2 regions of the Paenibacillus sp. FSL H8-0317 genome follow, and region 2 is predicted to be linked to the other one. Evidence: predicted binding sites of a transcription regulator. Region 2 holds the regulator's gene; the other holds the start of a gene.
The links. The regulator Rex, encoded in region 2, represses fermentation and respiration genes when NADH is low (regulators of the CRP and FNR family bind a similar motif). The targets are predictions, from matches to a motif close to TTGTGAAATATTTCACAA.

Region 1 (4,822 bases), 940 kb from region 2:
CTCATCACCTTCATACACATACTTCGGTAGGAAACCAACGGATTGACATGTGGAATCCACCATATCACGAACACCATAGCCTTGCTTTACCCCAACAAACCACTCGTCCTTAAGCTCGGCTAATTGAATGCTGCTTCGATCTGCATATCGATGACCCATAGGAACAGCGACTACAATCGGATCGTCATATAGGATCTGACATTCGATATCTTCACCTTGAATCGGAGGGGAGGATAGACAAAAGTCCACCTCGCCCCGATGTAGAAGTCTGGACATGTTTTCTAACGAAACCATTTGCACATGAAATTGAATGTCCGGTTTGTTTTTCCGGAATTCCCGTAGTATACCTGGCAAAGTACTTGCCGTAGTCACCGCCAATTGCAGTGTACCCTGATCCGGGTTGGAGAGGTCAGCGATTTCCCGCTTTCCTTGTTCCAATTCAAATAAGGCTTTTTCAGTTCGCTGAAGAAATGTTTTTCCAAAGTCGTTTAATCGCAGCTTTCTCCCGATTCGATCAAATAAAGGGACTCCGAGGTCATCCTCTAATCGTTGTATCGTTTTGCTCAGGGAGGATTGCGTGACATGCAGCTTTCCCGCAGCTTCCGTAACATGTTCGCATCGGGCCACCGTCAGGAAATATTTTAGTTGAAGAAGTTCCATTTGCACCATTCCTTCATTCCTTCTAGTTCATCAAATCATAACATATAATGCGTTGGAATAAATGAATGTTTTCAAGTAAGATGACAGCAGAAGAAGGAGTGATGCACCGATGAACGTTCGAAATAAAGGATTGATGTTAGCTGTTGGACTCGGAATTATGTTGAATCCGTTGAATTCCTCCATGATTTCGGTGGCTATTTCAAGATTACAACAAGTGTATCAACTTAATTTTACAGCCGTCTCGTGGATTATTTTATCATTTTACATTTCTAGTGCTGTCGCTCAACCCGTCATGGGCAAATGTAGTGATTTGTTTGGCCGCAGGAAGATATTCCTCATGGGTCTTATTATTGTTTTTGTATCATCCATGCTAGCTCCGTGGTCTCCCAGTTTTTCGTGGCTCATCGTATTCCGGATCGTTCAATCGATTGGCACAAGCATGATGGTGGCCGTCGGAATGGCGATTGTCAGAATTAACGTGACTAACAAGCAAGCCTCCGCCTTGTCCACCTTGGCTATATTCCTTTCTGGAGCGGCTGCGATCGGGCCCTTTATTGGTGGAGTATTGATTCATTGGTGGGACTGGCATAGCATATTCATCGTTAATATTCCGTTTGTCATGGCAAGTTTTTGGTTCGCCTGGAAAACAATCCCGAAGGACGAGCAATCCCCGTCTATCTCTGGTCACATGTCCATTCGGCAATGGCTTGCGTTAATTGACGCACCAGGCATCCTGATGTTTACGGTAGCCTTGGTAACTCTGCTCATCGGTTTACTTTCAGTAAATTCCACAAGAGAAATTTCAACATGGCATCTGCTGACAGGAGCGATCGGGTTAATCGCACTCGTTATGTTCATTCGACATGAATTAAAAGCAGTCACACCTTTCATCCCTCTGCGAACCTTTGCCACATATCCCGAAATGACTTGGGTGAATGTGCAATACATGCTGGTAAACATCCTGTTTTACGCACTATTTTTTGGAGTTCCTACGTATTTGAAGCAGATACGACATCTCAATGAAGTTCATACAGGAATAAGCATGCTGGCTTTGGGGTTATGTTCAGTCATTATTGCTCCGATTGCAGGGCGCTGGATTGACAGATCAGGATCACGGCCAGCGCTGATCGTATCCGCTTCTTTAATGACATTGGGCTCTATATTGATCGTTGTTATGAATGAAACTTCTCCAATCTTCATAATCATTGTTGCCTTAGCTTTATTTGGAATAAGTAACGGCCTAAACGCGGTTGGCATGCAAGCAGCACTGTTCAAAAGCACACCCAAAGAAATGATTGGAGTCGCATCGGGTATTTTTAATACATCACGCTACCTGGGGACCATCTTATCGTCGTTATTCATTGGAATTGTTATGGGAGATACATTTAATGTGACAGGATTTCACATGCTTGGCATCATCCTTACGGTATTAGCTGCATCATTGATCATCATGAGCGTACGTCGCGAGGCAGGTGCGGTGAGTCCGGAGCAAGTAAGCAAGTAAATAGCGAATCTGCCGTGCAATAGCACGTTTACACCCAATGAATCAATAGCTCCATTGGGTGTATTTTTTGTTTTTCACCAAGTTGTCAGAAAGAGTTGATCCTTTCTTGAACGTTTAGGGTAGAAGACGTGTCTTTGATTGAATTAGGTAAAAATAAAGATATAATAATTTTGATTAATAGGCTTGGTCAGTACTTGAAGTGCATCAATATCAGATTTTCATAGGCATCCAGCGCTTGTTATAATCGGGAGCCAACAGGAGTAAACGCATTAAAGGTGTGGCAAGATATCGTCGTACCTAACTTTGTGAAATATTTCGCAACTATGCATTGAGCTTGGCCGAAGCTGATATTGAATGTTTCAAAATTGAACAGAGTTTGAAGGGAGGCATTATAACGAATGGTTATTGATACGGTGTTATGGAGCAGGCTGGTGACTGGTTTGACGCTCGGGTTCCACGTTATTTTTGCAACACTTGGTGTCGGCGTACCTTTGATGATCGCTATTGCAGAATTCATCGGCATTCGGAAGAAAGATCACCATTACATACTTATGGCGAAGAGGTGGTCACGAGGGTTTGTTATTTCTGTCGCGGTTGGTGTCGTAACAGGCACAGCGATATCGCTGCAGTTGGCCCTGGTATGGCCGAATTTTATGAAGCTGGCCGGGAATGTCATTGCACTGCCACTATTTATGGAAGTATTCGCGTTCTTTTTTGAAGCCATCTTCCTGGGCATTTACCTGTATACGTGGGATCGGTTCAAAAATCCGTATATCCACTGGTTGCTGACCATTCCAATTGTCGCCGGGGCAGGTATGTCTGCTGTTTTTATTACAACAGTGAACGGATTCATGAACCAGCCTGAAGGCTTTGTGATGGAAGCAGGCCAATTCATGGCAGTGAACCCCGTACAAGCGATGCTGAATACGGCGACGTTCTCTAAAGTGTTCCATGTATTAAGCTCAGCTTATCTGACAGGAGCTGCCCTGTTAGCAGGAATAGCAGCCTTTGCAATGCTGAGAAAAGGAGTGTCAGCCTACCACAAAAAAGGCTTGAATCTCATGATGGCCGTTGTGCTGGTATTCAGTTTATTAAATTCCTTAGCTGGAGATGTATCTGCCAAGTTTTTGGCTGAGCATCAACCGGAGAAGCTCGCAGCTGCCGAGTGGCATTTCGAGACGGAAAGCGGAGCGGATTTGATTTTTTTGGGATGGCTGAATGCTGAACATGAAATTATAGGCGCACTACATTTGCCGAAGGTGCTCAGTTTCCTTGCCTTTGGAGACTTTAACGCCGAGGTAACCGGGCTGAACGAATTTCCACCAGATGAGCATCCACCCTTACTTGTGCATTATTTGTTTGATCTAATGGCTGGAATTGGATTTGCTCTGCTTGCTATATCAAGTCTGTACTTCCTGTTTGTATTCTGGAAGAAACGAAATCAGTTTAACAAGTGGATGCTTCGTATGGTTGCACTCAGTGCACCGCTTGCTTTTCTGGCCGTTGAGATGGGCTGGTTCTATGCCGAAGTGGGACGGCAGCCATGGATCATCCGAGGTTATATGCGAGTGGAAGAGGCCGCTACTTCTTCACCGAGTGTGAGAATTTTATTTTTCGTCTTCTTGCTTCTCTACATCCTGCTAGGCGTTATGTGTGTCGTCGTATTGAGACGGTTGTTCAATAATAATCCTGCTGAACTCGAGATGGAGAAATGGTTGAAGGAGAAGCATGATCAAACAGCCGAGAAAGGGGGCCAGGCATAATGAGTTATGAATTAATTGGTATTTCGGTACTCTGGCTGTTCTTGTACGGCTATCTTATTGTAGCTTCCATTGATTTTGGAGCAGGTTTCTTTGCCTTTTATGCACGCCTGACGAAGCAGGATCACCTGATTAATCGTCTGATCTCCCGTTATCTATCACCTGTCTGGGAGATCACCAATGTATTTTTTGTCTTTTTCTATATTGGCATCGTCGGATTTTTCCCGGACACGGCCTATTATTATGGCTCCGCGCTGCTTGTTCCGGGAAGTATTGCCGTCATTTTACTTGCCATTCGTGGTTCATTCTATGCTTTCGAAAATTATGGTTCCAAAAAAAGTATCGTGTATTTGTTCTTATACGGAGCTACGGGTCTACTTATTCCAGCGTCATTGTCAGTGGCACTGACCCTGTCTGAAGGTGGCTTTATTTTGAAGCAGGGAGATACCGTTTCCCTCGATTACTGGGCACTATTTACGAATCCATTATCGTGGAGCATCGTTGGACTAGCCATCGTGTCCGTATTGTTCATTAGCGGGTCATTTCTCACATTTTACGCTTCTCGCGCAGAGGACCATTCGGCATTGAAGCTGATGCGGAATTATGCTTTGTTCTGGAGCACACCGACCATTATTCTCGCGCTGACTGCATTTATATATTTGGGTCAACACAATGAGCGTCATTTTCAAAATATGATGGATTTATGGTGGCTGCTGGCGCTTTCTGTTGCGTTTTTCATGATTGCCATGTGGCTGTTATATAACGGACGGCGTTACGGATTAGCTTTTATATGCATCATGCTGCAATTTTTCACAGCCTTTTTCGCTTACGGGATTGGGCAATATCCTTACATTCTTGATCCATACATCACGATTCAGAGCAGCGCCACACCACCTGC
Region 2 (4,822 bases):
TTGGACGGAATGCGCAGTGAGAAGGAAGCAGAGCCGATTCAGGATCTGGACGGACATACCTATTATCGTCAGCTTGCTCTTAATGTAAGTGATTGGACCGATATTGGTGCACCACGCGATGAGCGGGAGGCTAACCCCCTTGATGGTGTAAGCTTCGAACAGTTTATGGACCAGGTTCGGGAGAACCTGAAGGATACACTGGATCATTACGAAGAGCGTGAAGCGCAGACTCAGATGTTCAGCAGTGTAAGGCAAGCCCTGGATGAAGAGAAACATCTCTTGATCGAAGCAGGAACAGGCACTGGTAAATCTCTGGGTTATCTGTTGCCTGCTATTTACGAAAGTGTGAAGCAAGAACAGAAAGTTATGGTTAGCACGCATACAATCAATCTGCAGGAGCAATTGAGAGAGCGAGACATTCCGATGCTGACCCAAGTGGTTCCGTTCCCGTTTAAGGCTGCTGTCTTCAAAGGACGTGGACATTACCTGTGCCTGCGCAAATTTGAACACAAAATCAATAAACGTGAATTCGCCACACCTAAAGAGGATTATTTCACAGCGGCTCAGATGATTGTCTGGCTCACGCAGACCGAAACCGGAGATGATGAGGAACTTAACCTTAGCGGACGCGGAGGGGACTTCTGGGAGACGGTACAGAGCGAATCCGAATCATGTCTGGGAAGATCCTGTCCATGGTTCCGTAAATGCTTCTACCATCGTGCCAAACATGAAGCAGGGTTGTCTGATATCGTAATCACCAATCACTCCAAATTATTTACGGATGTAAAAGCCGCGCATCAGTTGCTGCCAGCCTATGAGAGTCTTGTGATCGATGAGGCACATCATTTGGAGGATGTCGCTGGTAAACATCTTGGAATGCATATGAAATATTTCACCTTGGTTCATACACTGACCCGCCTGTTTAAAGACAGTCGTAATGGTCAGTTGCCTATGCTTCGTTCCCAGTTATCCGGGCATGAAAATTCAGTGCAATGGGGCTCCATGGTGGATCAAATGTTCCCGCTCGCTCTTGAAGTTAAGGAGCTGTGGGATCGTATGAGCGATGCCTTGTTCGGTCTGTTGCCTGAACGAAGTGATGCTTCACCGGGAGAGACGGGGCAATTTTCACTGCGTCTGAAAGCATCTCAGAAACCTGCTAAATGGGAGGAGTTGCAGGATCTGGAGAACCAGATCTATGTGACTCTGGGCGATTTGGTTCGCAAAGGGGACAAATTGCTGCTTGAGGTGAAAGAGGATCAGGATGATTATCAATCGGATAGTCTGATCACGGACATTACAGGATTGCTGAAAGATCTGACCACATTGAAGGAGAATCTACGTTTCTTCATGCGAATGGATGACGCCAAAACGGTGTACTGGATGGAAGCCAGCGGCCAGTTCCGCAGTAAATCTCTCCAGCTGTATGCCGTACCTGTAGATGTCAGTGCACAGCTTAAGGATTTGTTTTTTGACAAAAAGAAAAGTGTTGTGCTTACATCGGCTACGCTCTCTGTGGATAAGTCATTCCAGTTCATGATTGAACAGCTTGGCTTGCAGGAAGCTTCCGAGAATAATCGGCTGTTAACGTCGATGCTGCCTTCACCTTTCAACTATCGCGATCAGGCACTTCTGGTGATTCCGCGTGATTTCCCGAGTGTGAAGGGAAGTGTGGGTGATGCGCACTTTGTTAATATGCTGGTGCAATCCCTCGCAGAGACGGCAATTGCCACGCGTGGACGCATGATGGTTCTGTTTACTTCATACAAGATGCTGCGACAGGTCTATGATCCGCTGAAAGAAGCTCTTTCTGGTAACGACATCTCGTTACTTGGGCAAGGCGTTGACAGTGGAAGTCGTTCCAAATTGACTCGCAGGTTCCAAGATGCCAAAGCAACGGTACTTTTGGGCACAAGCAGCTTCTGGGAGGGTGTAGATATCCCGGGAGAGGCCCTAACCTGTCTCGCTATTGTTCGACTGCCTTTCCAGCCACCGAATCATCCGTTGGTGGAAGCCAAGAGTGAGCTGCTTCAGGAACAGAAGAAAAATCCGTTCATGAAACTGTCCGTGCCGCAAGCGGTCATTCGTTTCAAACAGGGATTTGGCCGGTTGGTGCGTACAGCGAAGGACAGAGGAATTGTCATTGTTTATGATACACGGGTGATTGAAGCGTACTATGGTAAATTCTTTTTATATTCATTACCTGGTCCCAAAATGGAACACATGCTCACGGAGCAGATGGTTCCACGAATTACCGAGTGGTTGGAAAAACCTGCTAATGAACAAAAATAATGGTTGTTTTGTTCGTTACATCATTGCATGACACTATTGTTTGGCGTTAAACTTTATTAGATATTCCCGTATCCGATTTAAGCAGTTGCACGCAAGAACTTATAACCTAAATTACAAGGAGCATTCTGTATAAAATGTCACGTTTATCTTTGAGTTTATACAGAATGCTCATCTTTTCATCTATTATTTTATCGTGGCCTTGGTAAGGGGGAGCAAGAATGAAATCGGATAAAATTTCGGAAGCGGTGGTACGACGTCTGCCTGTATACTTGCGTTATTTGAACGAGTTGCATCAGCGTGAGGTGGCTACTGTTTCTTCTCAAGAGCTTGGACAGAGGCTGGATCTGAATCCGGCCCAAATTCGTAAAGACCTGGCTTACTTCGGTGATTTTGGTCGTAAAGGGATCGGGTATGATGTATCCTATTTGATCGAGAAAATTCGTCACATTCTCAAGATCGATCAGCAAATTAATGTAGCTCTGGTAGGCGCGGGTAATCTAGGTCAAGCCTTGTCCAACTACAACGCATATCTGAAAGACAACATGAAGATTGTTGCTGTATTTGATGCATATGGACCGAAGATTGGTAGTCAAATCAACAGTTTGACGGTAAAACCAATGGATGAATTGACGGAAGCGGTTAAAACGGATAACATCCGCATCGGAATTATCACGGTTCCGGATACGGAAGCCCAAAATGTAGCCGATCAGCTTATTGAATCCGGAATCGAAGCGATCCTTAATTTTGCACCAACAATTCTAAAAACACCGCCGCATATCCGCATTCACCATGCTGACTTTACAACGGATCTGCTTAGTTTGGCCTATTACTTGGAGACTGGAAAGGACGACGAGGAAGATGACAACAAATAGATGGGTAATCCACAACGGCAAATTTGCCGTTAATGAAGGCGGCACAACATGGAACGTGGTCCAAGGATACATGGTTGTTGAGAATGACAAGATTGTGCATATTGGTGAGACATTGCCGGATGAAGACAAAAATAGTACCAAGGTAGATGGAAAAGGACTGTTCTTCCTGCCGGGTCTGATCAATACGCATGGTCATGCAGCGATGTCGTTGCTCAGAGGGCACGGAGACGATCTTGCATTGCAAGTATGGTTGCAGGAAAAAATGTGGCCGATGGAAGCGAAAATGACTTCAGAAGATGTATATTGGGGAACCTCGCTATCGGTGCTTGAAATGTTGAAAGGCGGAACTACGGCTTTCCTGGACATGTACGATCACATGGATCAAGTGGCCAAAGTTGTGGAGCAATCCGGCGTTAGAGCAGCACTGGCACGTGGTGTAATCGGGCTGTGCTCGGAAGAAGAGCAACTGCGGAAGCTGGAGGAGTCGGCAGCGTTTGCACGTGAGTGGAATGGACAGGCAGATGGTCGTATTACAACCGTAATCTCGCCACATGCCCCATATACATGCCCTCCTGACTACATAGAGAAGCTTGTACAGGTAGCGAATGACCTAAACCTTCCTCTCCATACACATATGTCTGAAACGCTTCGTGAAGTGGAGCAGAACGTGGCTGATTATGGACTGCGTCCTGTGGCACATCTGGAGAAACTGGGCTTTTTCTCCCGTCCATCCCTGGTTGCACATGCGGTGCATCTGAATGATGAAGAGATTGAAATTCTGGCCCGTCATGATGTGGCTGTATCCCATAACCCGGGAAGTAACCTGAAACTTGCTTCCGGAGTTGCGGGGGTACCTGCATTGCTGAAAGCAGGAGTTACCGTGTCACTCGGAACAGACGGACCAGCAAGCAACAACAACCTGGATATGTTCGAGGAAATGAGACTGGCTGCATTGATCCACAAAGGTGTATCTGGTGACCCGACGGCAGTACCGGCAGGCGAAGCGTTACTACTCGGAACGTCATATGGTGCCAAATCCATCTTCTTGAACAATACCGGAGCGCTTCAGGTCGGCATGAAGGCTGATTTTATCGCCCTTGATATTGAACAGGCACATTTCTATCCACATACAGACCTGATCTCACATACGATCTACTCGGCTTCTGCCAAAGATGTTGAGCACGTATGGGTGGATGGAAAACAAGTGGTGAAACATGGCGAATGTCTGACGCTGGATGAAGAACGTATTTTGCGTGAGTCTCAATTGGCATTTGATGGTCTGCTTGCTCGTTAATTGCAGGACAGCATCATAGGGAAAGGAAGTTCGGCTTTTGAAGAAAAAAAAGAAGTGGATATGGATTTCGCTACTTGCACTGGTTCTGATTCTGTTTGGACTTCAGCGTTATTACGTCTATGTCACGCAGGACCAGCGCAAGGAAGAAGCGCTCGCTATAGAGGCAGCACAGAAGCAACTGGGCATTACATCCTATGATGAATTGCGCAAGTACATCTGGGGAGACAAAGAAGGCTCTGACAATATCTACTGGACCCTGATCGGCAAAAATAAGGATAACCAGGATGTTATGGTCTGGGTTAAATTCGATGCAAACAATCAACCGGCTAAGGGTGCAAACGCTGTACACAGTGAGCTGCTGCAGAAT

Region 1: the regulator Rex is predicted to act here: its motif matches at 2,468-2,485, upstream of MHB43_RS16060 (cytochrome ubiquinol oxidase subunit I).

Annotation. Positions count from the first base shown of each region.
Region 1 covers NZ_CP150294.1:3,591,505-3,596,326, forward strand. Annotated here, with positions in the region: gene MHB43_RS16050 (LysR family transcriptional regulator) at 1-660, opposite strand, end outside; gene MHB43_RS16055 (MFS transporter) at 770-2,164, shown strand; gene MHB43_RS16060 (cytochrome ubiquinol oxidase subunit I) at 2,563-3,927, shown strand; gene MHB43_RS16065 (cytochrome d ubiquinol oxidase subunit II) at 3,927-4,822, shown strand, end outside.
Region 2 covers NZ_CP150294.1:4,527,693-4,532,514, reverse strand. Annotated here, with positions in the region: gene dinG (ATP-dependent DNA helicase DinG) at 1-2,289, shown strand, start outside; gene MHB43_RS20050 (redox-sensing transcriptional repressor Rex) at 2,508-3,161, shown strand; gene MHB43_RS20045 (amidohydrolase) at 3,148-4,455, shown strand; gene MHB43_RS20040 (DUF5590 domain-containing protein) at 4,493-4,822, shown strand, end outside.